Regions from separate parts of the Pseudomonas sp. GW822-FHT04C11 genome, predicted to be linked through region 2. Evidence: riboswitches for the same ligand, from Rfam matches in the RefSeq annotation. Region 2 holds a riboswitch; the other holds the start of a gene.

Region 1 (7,846 bases), on a different contig from region 2:
GCACTCGACGATGGCCATGCCTTTCTACAGGCTGGGAAAAGCGTCGTGGGAGGCAAGGTGCGAATTTCCGCAACCTCGGATTTCGGTCGCAATGTGCTGAAGGATTGGCTTGACCAGTTCAACACCCAATACCCCGAGGTGAAGTTCGCGTTGGTGCTGTCGGATTCGCTGTCGCATTTGTTGCAAGACGATATTGATCTCGCCATCCGATTCGGTGTGCCGCCGGACAGTTCCTTCGTTGCCCGGCCCCTGGCACCCAACCGGCGCGTGTTGTGCGCGTCGCCCGACTATCTGGCAAAGCACGGCGCCCTCGAACACCCACGGGATCTGGAGCGTTTCGACTGTATTGTCCTCAACTCTGTCACCGGGCCAGCGAACGACTGGCGCTTCACCCGCAATGGCAAAGTTGAAAACTATACGGTCCCGCTCGCAAACGCTCGCGAGACGAATGACGGCGCGGTCGCCCGAGAATGGGCGGTCCACGGTTACGGCATTGCGATGAAATCGCTGTGGGATATTGGCCCGGACCTGCGAGCAGGTCGCTTGAAGATCCTGTTGCCGGAGTGGCGAACTGCGGAGGCACCGGTACATGCCGTGTATCAACGCAACCGGTACATGGCGCCTCGCGTACGTGCCCTTCTGGATTTTCTGGTCGAGCGCTTTGCAGAAGAATCCAGCCACCTGGAAGACTACTTGAGCTGACAGCTAAGCCAGATCAAGAACCTTCAAAAGGACTGCAAAGAGGATGTACAGCAACACCATCGATGCCAATAGCCAGCGCGAGATGATGCCCTTTCGGAAAGCGAAGAACATGATGCCCACACCTATCAGGGTGATGATTGCCGCCAGAACCAGCGACGTGTCCAGCGCCCAAGGCGTAAAGAACAGCCCGAATGCAGTGGGCACTGTGGCTTGAATCATCATGGCGCCGCTGATGTTGGCCAAGGCCAGTCGGTGTTTACCCTGGCGTACCCAAATGATCGCATTCAGCGTTTCAGGCAGTTCGGTAGCAATTGGGCTGAGCAACAGCGCCAGCAATTGAGGATGAATACCCAGCATGGGGCCCAAGGCATCGAGTTGTCCGACAAAGAAGTGAGAGGCCGCAAAGATAACCGCTAATGCAATAAGCGTTTGAATCACCGCCGCCGAGGTCGACGGAGTCGCTTTGCCTGGCGCAAGTTTCAGGGGCTCGAGTTCATACTCTTCTTCATCCTGCTCACCGCGCATTTCCTTCCAGAAATACGCCGCATAGGCCGCCAGGAAAAGAATACCCAACCAAGGTTTGTAGGCAAACACGACAAGACCGAGCGCAATCTTCGCAACAAAAATGACGAGGAACCATCCTTGATCACGGCTGAGTCGTTTGAAGTCCTGACGGATGGCCTCGGTATTCGCCAGGCGCTGACGACACAGCAAGAGTGTTACACCGACTACCGCATAGGCGATCGTCGCCAGGACCAGAGGGCCGCCAAGTGCAGCACCGACGCCGAGGGATTTCTGCTCTGGCGTGTCACCAAACACAACGGCAATAAACGTGATGACGCTTTCCGGTAATGCCGTACCAAAGGCCGCCAGAATGGACCCCGTGGCTTGTTGCCCGACCGCAAGTTTGCGACCGACCCACTCGATGCCATTAACGAAGTATTCACAAGCCAGATAGATGACAACCGCGGAGCCCAACAGCAACGCAAACGTCATGGGCATTGAATGCATGAGGAAACCTGAGGGGCCGGACACAAGAGCCAATGGTTCAGACACCCGCGTCCGACCCACAGACAGGTATCTTCACCAATGGTCTTGCCAAGTCATATGACCGGTCACGCCATGGCTTGCGAGCCAAGTATGTTGACGTGACCCCTTCCGGAAACGAAGGCGGCTACTCCCCAAGGGAGCGGCGATCCTAAAGATCAGGTACTAATGCGTCAACGGCTTAGTTGCGAGTCTTCAAACTCTGAACCTCATTATTTTGCTGCAAACTCATATATAGCTAGAGCGTGCGGCACTTTAAACGTTTGGTGCAAGTGTTTGTAACATGCTATGTCTTGAAAGGCCTTCAACATCACTTTCTGAATGAACGCTGAACACTATCCATCGAGTGGGTTACAGCAAAAGCAATCCCTCTTATTCTTGTTTCGGAAGTAATCCTTCAGGGGGTATCAAATACCCTTTAATGGCAATTGTTATTCAGGAGGTCATTAAACAGCAGCAAACTCATACCGGCGCTGCCCGACTCCAGATCGGCATCGCCCTGGTTTATTTAATGTTGCAGTATCTCGTTCGGCGAGGCTCCTGTACAAACACAGGTCACTGATCTGACGACGTCGAGAGACGCCCAAGGTTAAGACAGGCTCTATCGGATTAAGGTTTAGCCCAAGTGACTTCCGGCCAACATGGCCCGGATACGTTGTACAGTGCCAAAACCTAGACGTGGAGATCGCTTTCTGCACTCTCTTCTCTGGTTTACGCCCCTGTGTGAGATCTGTTTGTGGTCAAAACAGCTATGGGGACTACCTCAAATGTCAATGGCAAGCGCTACCCCTTCCACCTTCAAGGACATCCGCCTGAAAGACACAGTAGTGTCTTACATGAGCCCTCTGCTCATTACCGTGACCGGCAACATGACGGTTATCCAGGCCAGGGAACATCTGCTCAAGCAACTGCCGGACGATGATATTCCGGCCCACATCTTTGTCACCGACCCGCGCAGCGCTTTGCATGGTCAGCTGTCGGTGAAAACACTGCTCACCGAGAAAAACACCGATCTTTGCGTTCGCGATCTGATGCTGCCCATCCGCTTTTCGGTTTCGCCGAATCAGCTCCGGCACGATGTTGCGCCCGAGCTGATCGAGAAAGGCGTGGACATCGTTCCCGTGGTCAGCGAAGGCCGGTTATTGGGCGTGCTGTATGAAAAAGAAATCGCCGCGCTGATTCAGGACGAAGGCACCGACGACGCTCAACGCCAGGGTGCCAGCCTGCCGCTGGAAACGCCCTACCTCAGCACCAGCCCGTGGAGTTTGTGGAAAAAGCGCTTGCCGTGGCTACTGTTGCTGTTTCTCGCCGAAGCCTACACCAGCACCATCTTGCAGGTATTTGAAGAGCAGCTCGAAGCCGCGATCGCCCTGGCCTTCTTCATTCCCTTGCTGATCGGCACTGGCGGTAACAGTGGCACCCAGATCACCTCCACGCTGGTACGGGCCATGGCCCTGGGCGAAGTCAGCCTGCGCAATGTCGGCACGGTGCTGCGCAAGGAAGTGACCACTTCCTTCATGATCGCGCTGGCCATCGGTGTCGTGGCCTGGATTCGGGCGTGGATGCTGGGAGTGGGATCGGAAATCGCCATGGTGGTCTGCCTGACGCTGGTCGCCATCACCATCTGGAGCGCCGTCGTCTCATCGATCATCCCGATGCTGTTAAGAAAACTGCGCATTGATCCGGCAGTGGTCTCTGCCCCCTTCATCGCGACCTTTATCGACGGTACCGGCCTGGTCATCTATTTCAACATCGCCAAACTGGTGATGACCGACTTGCCGGCTTAAGCCACTCACCAGACAGCCCCGAATCGCCAGATGCCGGGGCCGTCTTGTTTTTGAAAAAAATGGCGGAAGGCAGCAGGAGTCGAACCTGCCCGGGAACGGCTGCCGTCCCCAACCGGGTTTGAAGCCCGGCCGCGCCACCGGACGCGATTGCCTTCCTTGAAATCAGCCCTCGGGTCGCTGTGCCAGGGCATTGTCCGCACGGATAAGACGCTGGTCGCCAAGTCTGCGAGTCAAGCCGATCCGGTCGAAGAACTCGAGTATCTGGATGCTGCGCTTGCGGCCGATCCCTACCCTGTCGCGAAACGCCGCCACCTGAATCAACGAATGGTTGTCGACCAGTTGCAACAGCATAGCTGCCAGTTGGTGCACCGACGCGTCGAGGTAAAACAAGTCACGGACGACCTGGTGAACCAGCCCTAATCTCGCCATTTTGCGCAGCAGCAAGCGCACTGCAGCTTCGTCACGGCCAATGGCGCTGGCCAGGTTGCGCACCCAGGGTGGATCGAAGCCGGCTTGCTCGAACAATGGCTGCAACTGCTGCCACATGGCCTCGTCTTCTTCACTCAGTCGCACCTGGTGTTCGGGTAAGTGCAGCCAGGGTCCACTGACGGCAATGGCGCCGCTGGACAGCAGTTCGTCGAGCAGGCTGATGAACGTCGGTCGATCCAGCGACATGGCCGAAAACCGCCGCAAGCGATCCCGGTCCGGGCCCAGTTCGTCCGGTTCTAGTTGATGAAAGTGTGCCAGGTGCTCCAGCAACGAAACTTTCAGCGCCTCCCAGCGTTCAGTGTTGAACAATAGCGGACCTTGGCGGGTAGCAATGACACGGACATCTGCCGGCAAATGCCAGGTGCTGCGCAGGCGATTGAACTGCCGCTCCAGGCGCAGTGGGTCAAGCCCTGCGTCACTATTGGCAAGCAGCACTGGCAGTATTTGCTCCAGGCTTTCGCCAGTGGCCAGCGCTTGCAACTGCATCAGCCTGGCCGGAACGCGACGTTGGCGGGCTGGTGCAAACGGATCGAGCACCCGTCCTCCGCCGAGGGTGCGCCGTGCACTCTGGTCGCGCAGGACCAAACGGTCGCCATGCACGGCCTGCAACGGCGCGTTCAGCAACAGTTGCGCGAACATCCGCACGCCCGGCTCCAGGCGTGTGCCCTCCAGCAAGGCGACCCGGGCGGTGACATCCTGAGTGCCCAGATGCACGTGCACCGGGCTGAAATGTTCGAAGGCGCGTGGTTCGCTGGTCAGCAACTGCATCTCGATGTCCAGGCGCTGCGTGGGTGCGAACAGCCACTCGGCCAGCAGCCAGTCACCGCGATGGATCTGTTCCAGGGCCAGGCGTTCGGCACTCAGGTTCAACGCCACCCGCTGCCCGGCCCACGCCTCGACGACCACATGATTCTGCGCATGCAAACTCCGCACTCGCACAGGCTTGCCTGTCTGGCCCAGCAGGAGTGTGTCGCCCACCCTCACCTGCCCGGCCAGCGCTGTGCCGGTGACCACAATACCGGCGCCGGCGACGCTGAAAGCGCGGTCGATTGCCAGACGGAATCCTCCGCTGGCGCTACGCTGCCGGACCTCATGCTGGGCGGTCAACAATGCCTGGCGCAGGGCTTCAACGCCCTCCCCGGTCAGGCTCGACACGGCGAACTGCGGCGCGCCGCAATACGGCCCCGGCGCCAGCAACGCGGCGACCTGGGCGTGTACCGACTGCACCTGTGCCGGCTCGACCCGGTCGATTTTACTGATCACCACTAGCGCCTTTGGAATCCCCAGCAGTTCGACAATCGCCAAGTGCTCGCGAGTCTGGGGCATGACCCCGTCATCGGCGGCCACTACCAGCAACACCAGATCAATGCCCTGAGCGCCGGCGAGCATGTTGTGGATGAAGCGCTCATGCCCCGGCACGTCGATAAAACCGGTCATGTCCGCCCCAGGTTCCAGCGGCGCATAAAGGAAGCCCAGGTCGATGGTGATACCGCGTTCGCGTTCTTCCCGGTGGCGATCGCCGGCCTGTCCCGTCAAGGCCTTGAGCATTGCCGTTTTGCCGTGGTCAATGTGTCCAGCGGTGCCGACGATCACCTTGCCTCCCCCACTCCTTGCAGCAGCTCGAGTTGAGCGAGCCAGGCTGCTTCGTCGTCCAGTTGGCGCAGATCCAGCCACAGCGCATCGTCGTCGATGCGACCGAGCACCGGAATGGGCAAGGCTCGAAAAGCCGCTTCCAGGCCATGCAGTTGCCGACCACGCAAGCGTTTCGACACCTGCGGACGCAGACACAAGGCAGCGCTTGGCAAGCGCGCAATCGGTTGGCTACCACTACCGATCATGCCCAGCGCCGGCAGCGCGCTAACCGTCCAACCGGCGCCCAGTACGCGCGCCAGCAGCGGACACAGGCGTTCGGCCTGAGCGAGGATGTCCGCTTGCGGTCGGGTGAGCAGGCGCAGGCTGGGCAAGCGCTCGGCCAAACGGTCGGGATCGCGGTACAGACCCAGCACGGCTTCGAGGGCGGCCAGGGTCAGTTTGTCTACGCGCAAGGCCCGCTTGAGCGGGTTCTTCTTGATTCGGGCGATCAGCTCCTTGCGACCGACGATCAATCCCGCCTGAGGACCACCGAGCAACTTGTCACCGCTGAAGGTGACGATATCGGCCCCGTCGACCAGCGCCTGGCGCACTGTCGGTTCGGCGGGCAGGCCCCAGCGGGTCAGGTCCAGCAGACTGCCGCTACCCAGATCTTCCAGCAATGGCAGCCCGTGCCGGTGGGCCAGTTGCGCCAGTTCGGCGGTCGGTACCTGGGCCGTAAAGCCTTGAATGCTGTAATTGCTCGCGTGTACGCGCATCAACAAGCCGCTGCGTGGGCCGATGGCGGCTTCGTAGTCGCGGGGATGGGTGCGGTTGGTGGTGCCGACTTCATGCAGTCTGACCCCGGCCCGCGCCATGATGTCGGGAATGCGGAATGCCCCGCCGATTTCGATCAGTTCGCCACGGGAGATGATCCCCTCTTTGCGCGCTCCCAGGCTGTTGAGCGCGAGCAACACGGCGGCTGCGTTGTTGTTGACCACCGTCACCGCCTCGGCACCGGTCAGCTCGCGTATCAGGCCTTCGATCAGATCATCACGATCACCGCGCTTGCCACTTGCCAGGTCGAATTCCAGATTCAGCGGATAACGGGCAGCCTGTTGCACCGCCTCGATCGCTTCCTCCGGCAACAGTGCCCGACCGAGGTTGGTATGCAGTACCGTGCCGGTAAGGTTGAACACTCGCCGGACCCGACTGCGGTACTGGTTTGCCAGGCGTTCGCCGGCCCTCCCCGCCAATACCTGAGCCGTGAGCTCAAGGGCATCAAGCTGACCCCGTTGCACCGGTTCACGCACATCGTCGAGCAACTGTCGCAAAGTCGCGAGCAAGGCATCGCGGCCATAACGTTCAGCCAGCGGCTGGCAGGCGGCGTTGCGCAACAGGCTATCGATGGAAGGTAAACGCGCGGGGACGCTGGCAAGTTTTGCGGGCATCAAGGGGGCTCCCTGAAACGGTTGGCCGTCGCGGGAGTGGAATGAAACAGGCTCCGGTCCCGGAAACCTGAGTGTAGCCGCTGTGATCAATCTCCCCCTGGCGCCAGCATCAGGTTCGGTGCCAGACGCTGGTAGCCGTCCAGGTCCAGGCGCATGTCCAGCATCAAGCTGGCGAGGTCCGCCGAGAGCGCTTCGGCGTCAGCGTCGTTTTCCAGGTAGAGCAGTTTCAGGTAACTGTTGCAGCCGGGGCAGATTTCAGCCCGCAGTGGCGCCTGGCTGGCCGTATGTCGATCATCCTCGAAACTGACGTATTTGAGCCCCTTGCTCTGCTCGCAATAGACACATTTGACCCGCACCACATGCCATTCGCAGGCACACAGCGAACACACCAGGTAACGCAACCCGTTGTATTTTCCCCGCTGGTGAATCACCCCGGCCATGGCCGGCGAACCACAGGCCGGGCATTGGCCAAGGCTGGCGCACGGCTTCAGTTCACTAACCGGCATGCCGAGCAGCCAGTGGCTCCATGCCGCCTGCAAGGCCGCACCGAGAAACGGCACCAGCGCCGCCGGCAGCCCTGCATACTGGCCGCTGAGCAAGGCAATTGCCCAGACCTTACGCTGCCCGACGCTGGCGGTGTGCAAGGTTGCCACGGCACTTTTCACTGCTGAACGCGGCGGTGCCTGGTAACGTCGCAGCAGGGTTTCCAGGTACGGCAACCAGCCGTCCTCGCGCACCAGACTGTCGGCGGCCAGCGGTGGCAAGCCATGTTCCTGGTATAACAACAGGCGCTCAGGATTC
Region 2 (7,846 bases):
CAAGGCGACGGCGGGGATGGTCGAACGCTTGTTCAGGACGCGCAGGTTGTCGGTGCAACCGTTGGCAATGATGTCTGGCTGCGAGAAGAAGGTACCGCAGTTGTCGACAACGGTCTGGTCCCAGCCGATCTGGTAGAACGCTTGAGCCGACAGATTCTCGGTCAGGCTTTGCGAGATGTAGAACATGTTGACCGGGATCAGGCCTTCCTTGATCTCGGCACCGGGACGACGGAATGCAGACACGTCGATCGGGTTGATCGAGTTGATGCCGCCGCCGATGAAGGTACTTTCACCCCAGTTGACCACCTGTTTGCCCAAGCGCACGGAACCCGGCTCATCGGCAATGGAGTAGTTGTGGTAGACGAAGGCGTCGAGGATTTCCCCACCCGACGACTTGGCGCCTTCCTTGCGTCCCTCATTACTGACGTTCTTGAATTCCAGGTCCTGGTTTTGCAGCGCGAAGTCGTACCAGTATTTACCGCGCACGAAGACGCCGGTATCGCCGTATTTCAGCTCAAGGTCATGGATGCCCTTGAAGATTTTCGAAAAGGCTTGCCCGCTCTTGAAGTTCAAGTGCCCGTCATCGGAGGTCTGGGACAGGCCCTTGCCACCGTTGTTGACACCGATCAGGTTCTTGTTCGGTTGTTGGGTAGACACGCTCATGCCCAGGGAGAGGGACGAGTCGAACTGACCTTCGATTTCACCGACGTTGAAACTGACGCCGAATGCGGGTCCGGCGAGCGTAGAGGCGAGACTGACTGCCAGAGGCAGTTTCGCCCGGCGCCAGAACTGGTTTATTGATGTCATCGACGCTACTCCATGTGCTTTATTGTTATGGCATTGAGCACTTCTAAAAACGCTCTGAATAACGGGGAGCCCATGTCGTCCCGAAGTCATCCAAAGTTGCATCGCCCCGTTTTGTGCGTTTGCCCCGTTCTTAAAAATCCTTGAGCGGACTATAGCCAGCAGGTAGTACTGCTTGATCCCTCTAAAGTGTGATTTGCAGCCCCCACCACTCTGGAACAGTCCTGTTGCCAATCCGACAGATGTCGGCCTGGCAAGGATGGCTGAAAATTCTGAATAAACAAGCCAAGCGCTTGCTTGGTGGGCTTGCCGGGCCCTTTCGGGCCCGACAAAGGACGCTTACAGCGTCGAAAGGAAGGTGCTGTTGCTGGCCTGCCATTGTGCGATGTCGACGCGGATACGCTTCTTGTCGAGCTTGCCGACACTGGTCTTGGGAATTTCAGTAACAAGGGCGATCTGGCTCGGGATGGCCCACTTGCTCAGGTGCCCCAGTTCGACGAAAGGCTTGAGGTGCTCCTTGAGTTCCCTGGCGCCTATTGCATGGCCTTCACGGAGCACCAGCAAGGCAAACGGGCGCTCGCCCCATTGCGGGTCAGGGATACCGACCACTGCTACTTCCCGTACCCCCGGATGGCGGCTGATCAGGTCTTCGAGGTCGAGGGAGGAAATCCACTCGCCACCGGTCTTGATCACATCCTTGATCCGGTCACGGATGTCGATCACCCCCATGCTGTCCAGGGTCGCCACGTCGCCCGTGTGCAGCCAGCCCCCGGCCCAGAGCTCTTTGCCCTTCTCGGGTTCGTTGAAATAACCTTCGGTGAGCCACGGCGCACGCAGCACCAGTTCGCCCTGGGACTCGCCGTCGGCCGGCAGGAAGTTGCCATCAGCGTCGATGATCGCCGCTTCCACCAAGGGACCCGGCACGCCAGCCTTGATGCGATACGTGGTGCGTTCGTCTTCGGTGCCGGCCATCAGCTCATCGTTAAGGTGAGCGCAGGACACCAGCGGACCGGTTTCCGACATGCCATAGGCGGCGGTCAACTGAATGCCCTTGGCCTTGGCCGCTTCGTACAGCGCGCGGTTCAGGGCGCTGCCGCCGATGACGATTTTCCAGCCGCCGAAATCCGTGCCTTGCGCGGACTTGGCGTTGAGGACCATTTGCAGGATGGTCGGCACGCAATGGGAGAAGCTGACCTTTTCCTTGCGCCACAACTCCACCAGGTATTCCGGGTCGTAGCGGCCGGGGTAAACCTGCTTGAGCCCCAGCATGGTCGCCACGTACGGCAAGCCCCAGGCATGCACGTGGAACATCGGGGTGATCGGCATGTACACGTCGTTGGTGCCCAGCAGGCGCACGCTGTCGATGCTGCCCATGATCGTCGATACGCCCATGGTGTGCAGCACCAGTTGCCGATGGGTGAAATACACGCCCTTGGGATTGCCGGTGGTGCCGGTGGTGTAGAAGGTGGTCGCCACCGAGTTTTCGTCGAAATCTTCGAAGGTGTACTGGGTGCTCGCGGCAGCCAGCAGTTGCTCGTACTCGCCGACCAGGTTGGGCAAGTCGGCGGTTTTTTCCGGCAGATCGGTGAGCAGCAGGGTTTTCTCGACCGTGGTCAGGTGCCCGGCAAGCGCCTGGTACAGCCCGACGAACTCACTGTTGACCAGCACGAAGCGGTCCTCGGCGTGGTTCATGGTGTAGAGAATCTGTTCGGGCGACAGGCGCACGTTGATGGTGTGGATCACCGCACCGATCATCGGGATGGCAAACATGCATTCGAGGTAGCGATGGCTGTCCCAGTCCATCACGGCCACGGTATCCCCGGCCTTGACCCCGGCCGCCGTGAGCACGTTGGCCAGCCGCGCGACACGCTCGATGAGGGTCGGGTAGCTGTAGCGCAACTGGTCGCGGTAGACAATCTCGCGGGTTTTCTCGTAACGGCTGCCGGACATCAGCAGCCGCTTGATCAACAGCGGGTATTGATAAGCGCCTTCGGCTGGCGGAATAACGCGCGTCTCCAACATAAGCATCCCTTTATCTGACTACACGGTCGTGACTGAAAAGATAAGCACTTTAGTCAGCCGGAGCGCCAGCTAAATCAGCCAAAGGGATGATTTGCAGAGCCGTACAAATGCTAGCTTTGCGCCAGCATTTGTTTCCGAGAGTGGATCAATGCATCTCGGTCAGGGCCAGCTTCACGCCGATGGCGATCAGCACCACGCCCATCGTGCGGTCGAACCAGTGGCCCATGCGGGCAAAACCGGCCCGTACGCGCTGTTGGCTGAACAGCATTGCCACCAGGCAGAACCAGATCGCGGTGGCTGCCGCCAGGTAAACGCCGTAACCGGCCTGAATCGCCAGCGGTGTGTGCGGGTTGATCACCACGGTGAACAGCGACAGGAAAAACAGCGTGGCTTTGGGGTTCAGGCCGTTGGTCACGAAACCTGAGGTAAATGCGCCGCGTGCGGTGCGCTCGCCGGCTTCCTTGTGCAGGTTTTCAGTGGCAGGTTTCGCCGGCTGCGCGCGCAGCGCCTTGAAGCCGATGTACAGCAGGTAGGCGGCCGCCAGCCATTTCAGCGCGTTGAACAGCATGATCGACTGCGAGACGATCAGGCCGATACCGAGCAACGAGTAGCCCACGTGCAGGAAAATCGCCGAGCCGACACCCAGCGCCGTCCAGGTCCCGGCGCGACGACCGTGGGTCACGGCCTCACGCACCACCACGGCAAAGTCCGGACCAGGGCTTGCCACGGCAAGCAGGTGAATCAGGGCAACGGTCAAAAACTCTGTCCAGTACATGGGGGGGCTCCTTTAGGCCAGGCCGATCAATCGAAGATTTCTTGGTCAAACATCATACCGGTGGCGAGGGAGCTTGCTCCCGCTGGGTTGCGAAGCAGCCCTGAACCCTGCAACCGCGTTTCGTCAGGTGTACCGCGTTGGCGGCTTTGCGACTGCTGCGCACTCGAGCGGGAGCAAGCTCCCTCGCCACAGTTTTGGTGTCTGTTTTAGCTCAGGGCATAACAACTTGTTTCATCTGGTAGGCTCGGCAGAGTACGCCTTCAGACTCCTGCGCAAAAGGTACAGTTAATGACGAACAATCGCCGCGCCGTATTCCTCGACCACAGTTCACTGGACCTCGGCGACCTCGACCTCAGTGGGTTGCAGCAGTGCTTCGACGACTTGCAACTGCGCTCGCTGACCACGCCCGACAACATCGTCGAACGGCTGCAAGGCGCCAGCGTGGCAATCAGCAATAAAGTCCCGCTGAACGCCGAAACCCTCAAGGCCTGCCCCGAACTGCAGCTGATCCTGATCGCCGCCACCGGCACCAACAATGTCGACCTGGCCGCCGCCCGCGCCCAAGGGATTACCGTGAGCAACTGCCAGGGTTATGGCACGCCGTCGGTGGCGCAGCACACGATCATGTTGCTGCTGAACCTCGCCACCCGCCTGAGCGATTACCAGAAAGCCGTCGCTGAAGGTCGCTGGCAGCAGGCCAAACAATTCTGCCTGCTGGATTTCCCGATCGTCGAACTCGAAGGCAAAACCCTCGGCCTGCTCGGCCATGGTGAATTGGGTGGCGCCGTCGCGCGGCTGGCCGAAGCCTTTGGCATGCGCGTGTTGCTCGGCCAATTGCCTGGGCGTCCGGCCCGCGCCGACCGCTTGCCGCTGGATGAGCTGCTGCCGCAAATCGACGCGCTGACCCTGCACTGCCCGCTCAACGAACATACCCGTAACTTCATTGGTGCCCGCGAACTGGCGCTGCTCAAACCCGGCGCCTTTGTGGTCAATACCGCACGCGGTGGACTGATCGACGAACAGGCCTTGGCCGATGCGTTGCGCAACGGGCATCTGGGCGGCGCGGCGACCGACGTCCTGAGTGTCGAGCCACCCACCGCCGGCAATCCGCTGTTGGCCGCCGACATCCCGCGCTTGATCGTCACCCCGCACAACGCCTGGGGCAGCCGCGAGGCGCGGCAGCGGATCGTCGGTCAACTGACCGAAAACGCCCAAGGCTTCTTCAGCGGTACAGCGCGGCGGGTCGTCAGTTGATAAACTGCCGCACTTTTTTTCAAGGAGCAGAGTATGGATCCGCGCAGTGAAGTACTGCTTCGTCAGGCTGAGTTGTTTCAAGGCGAGTTGCTGCTGGCCGGTTTGCCCGCCGATGACTTGCTGGGCAAATTGCCCAACGCTCACGGCTGGTGCTGGCACGCAGGTGATCAAGCGGCGCTGGACGCACGCTTTGCCGAGCGCAGCCACTTTGGCGTGAATGCTCCGAGCCGCGAATTTGAAACGGCGGTGGTGTTCCTGCCCAAATCCAAGGACCTGACCGATTACATCCTCAATGCCCTCGCCTCGCGCCTGGCCGGTCGCGAGCTGTACCTGGTGGGTGAAAAACGCAGCGGCATCGAAGGCGCGGCCAAACAGCTGAGCCCCTTCGGCAAACCGCGCAAGCTCGACAGCGCCCGCCACTGCCAGCTCTGGCAGGTCACCGTGGCCAATGCGCCCGAGGCCAAATCGCTGGAAAGCCTGGCGCAGGAATACGAACTGCCGCTGGCTGAAGGCCCACTGAAAGTGATCAGCCTGCCGGGCGTGTTCAGTCACGGTCGACTGGATCGCGGCAGCGCGCTGCTGCTCGAACATCTGGACAAACTGCCAAGCGGTCACTTGCTGGATTTCGGTTGCGGTGCTGGCGTGTTGGGCGCGGCGGTGAAACGGCGTTATCCACACAACACCGTCACCCTGCTCGACGTTGATGCGTTCGCCGCTGCCAGCAGTCGCCTGACATTGGCGGCCAACGGCCTGGAGGCCGAGGTGCTGACCGGCGATGGCATCGACGCTGCACCGATGGGTTTGAGCGCGATTCTGAGCAATCCGCCGTTTCATGTCGGGGTTCACACCGATTATCACGCCACGGAGAATCTGCTGCGAAAAGCAGCCAAACACCTGAAAAACGGTGGCGAACTGCGCCTGGTAGCCAACAGCTTCCTGAAGTATCAGCCGCTGATCGAGGAGCATCTCGGTGTGTGTGCGATCAAGGCCGAAGGGCAAGGTTTCCGGATCTATCGGGCCAAGCGCGGCTAGAAATTAGCGCTTGCCGAATGGCTTTTGCCTAGGCAGAATCCGCTCCGTCCTAGGGGAGTAGTCTCCCACGAGCGCCATGCTCGTCCGGCATACGTCAACATACTTGGTCCTCAGACCATGGCGTATGCGACCCAAGCGTCCACTCAGATGGATCGCAGGGTTTGACAAGACCTATGACACGCACACCTTACCCGGGGCGGGAAGGCTGTACGTGTCATAGCCGTGTCGACCCGCCCCTTAGGAAAACCCTGATGCTGGATTCTCTTCTCGTTCCCACCGCCGTCGTTGCCTTGGCTGAAATCGGCGACAAGACGCAACTGCTCGCACTCATTCTCGCCGCACGCTTTCGCAAACCCTGGCCGATCATCGCCGGTATCGTCGCTGCAACCCTGGCCAACCACGCGGCGGCGGGTGCTGTCGGTGCCTGGTTCGGGAGTTTCTTCTCGGATGCGACGCTGCACTGGATCCTCGCCGCAAGCTTTACCGCGACCGCGCTGTGGACCCTGGTGCCGGACAAGATGGATGAGGACGAAGCCAGCACTGCGCGCAAATTCGGGCCGTTCCTGACCACGCTGATTGCGTTCTTCCTCGCCGAGATCGGTGACAAGACCCAGATCGCCACCGTGATGCTCGCCGCTCAGTACCCTGAGTTGTGGCTGGTGGTCATTGGCACTACGCTCGGCATGCTGATTGCCAACGTGCCGGTGGTGCTGGCGGGTAATTTTGCCGCAGACAAACTGCCCCTGACCCTGATCCGCCGCCTGGCAGCATCGGCGTTCTTCATCCTGGCCATCGTCGCGGTGTACAAGGCGATGCAAAGCAGCGGGTGGGTGTAACACTTTCGACTGACATGTCACTGCCTGGTAGATAACTGTGGCGAGGGGGCTTGCCCCCGTTGGGGTGCGAAGCAGCCCTCACCCCTGCAACCGAGATCCGCCAGATACACCGCACTCGCTGGCTTTGCGACTGCTGCGCACTGGAGCGCCAGCCCGGTCGAACGGGGGCAAGCCCCCTCGCCACAAGAGCTGCACGACTTCAGCTCTTGTGGCTCACTTCAGGATTCAGGATTTTTTGGCCTTCAGATAAAGCGGCATGACTTTCGGAATCGCTGCCTGGAGCGACGCAACCCGGCTGCTGGACGCCGGGTGAGTGCTCATGAATTCTGGCGGCGAACCTTCGGAAGCCTTGCTCATCTTGTCCCACAGGGTGATCGCCGCGTTCGGGTTGTAGCCGGCGCGGGCGGCCAGTTCCAGGCCGATCAGGTCAGCTTCGTTTTCATTGGCGCGGCTGTTGGGCAAGGTCATGCCGTAGTTGGCCACGGTGTCGGCCAGGGCCAGCGTGTCCTGCCCCAACCCGAGCAAGGCACCGGCGCCCTGCTTGGCCATTTCGATGCCATAGGCCTTGGACATCGCTTCACGACCATGCTCACGCAAGGCGTGGGCGATTTCATGGCCCATGACTGCGGCGATTTCATCGTCAGTGAGTTTCAGGCTGTCGATCAACCCGGTATAGAAAATGATCTTGCCGCCAGGACCGCAGTTGGCGTTGAGCTCGTCACTCTTGATCAGATTGACTTCCCACGTCCACTGCGCCGAATCAGGACGGAAGACCGGTGCCTGCGCGATCAGCCGATTGGCAATCGCCTGGACCCGCTTGGCCTCGCTGCTGTTCTTGTCCAGCACACCCTTGTTGCTCGCCTCACCCACAGTCTTTTGGTAGGACTGGGCATACATCTGGTTGACCTCATCGGTCGACAGCATGCTGAACATGTACTGCTTGCGCTCCACGCCCACCGCGCCGCCGTTGGTGGTGTTGACCGACTGGCAACCACTGAGCAGCAGACTTGCACCCAGTGCACACAAAACCAATGCCTTACTCATGAACAGCCTCCCTGGAAATATGGCGCGTATCCTAGGCGGTGCTTTGTATCAGCGCTAGATACAACAGACATGTAGCACG

Evidence for each region. Region 2 has a riboswitch for manganese ahead of AC1RJ3_RS12630 (TMEM165/GDT1 family protein). Riboswitches for the same ligand answer to the same signal wherever they lie in the genome.
Region 1: another riboswitch for manganese. It lies ahead of AC1RJ3_RS16095 (sodium:calcium antiporter); the one in region 2 lies ahead of AC1RJ3_RS12630 (TMEM165/GDT1 family protein).

The regions. Positions count from the first base shown of each region.
Region 1 is NZ_JBXAMS010000008.1:279,832-287,677, forward strand. It holds gene AC1RJ3_RS16090 (LysR family transcriptional regulator) at 1-702, shown strand, start outside; gene AC1RJ3_RS16095 (sodium:calcium antiporter) at 706-1,713, opposite strand; yybP-ykoY riboswitch at 1,732-1,892, opposite strand; M-box (ykoK) riboswitch at 2,266-2,440, shown strand; gene AC1RJ3_RS16100 (magnesium transporter) at 2,517-3,536, shown strand; tRNA gene AC1RJ3_RS16105 (tRNA-Sec) at 3,597-3,692, opposite strand; gene selB (selenocysteine-specific translation elongation factor) at 3,699-5,618, opposite strand; gene selA (L-seryl-tRNA(Sec) selenium transferase) at 5,615-7,045, opposite strand; gene fdhE (formate dehydrogenase accessory protein FdhE) at 7,132-7,846, opposite strand, start outside.
Region 2 is NZ_JBXAMS010000006.1:237,593-245,438, forward strand. It holds gene AC1RJ3_RS12605 (DUF1302 domain-containing protein) at 1-807, opposite strand, end outside; gene AC1RJ3_RS12610 (fatty acid--CoA ligase) at 1,144-2,826, opposite strand; gene AC1RJ3_RS12615 (LysE family translocator) at 2,972-3,601, opposite strand; gene AC1RJ3_RS12620 (2-hydroxyacid dehydrogenase) at 3,890-4,855, shown strand; gene AC1RJ3_RS12625 (methyltransferase) at 4,889-5,887, shown strand; yybP-ykoY riboswitch at 5,927-6,050, shown strand; gene AC1RJ3_RS12630 (TMEM165/GDT1 family protein) at 6,139-6,723, shown strand; gene AC1RJ3_RS12635 (M48 family metallopeptidase) at 6,949-7,767, opposite strand.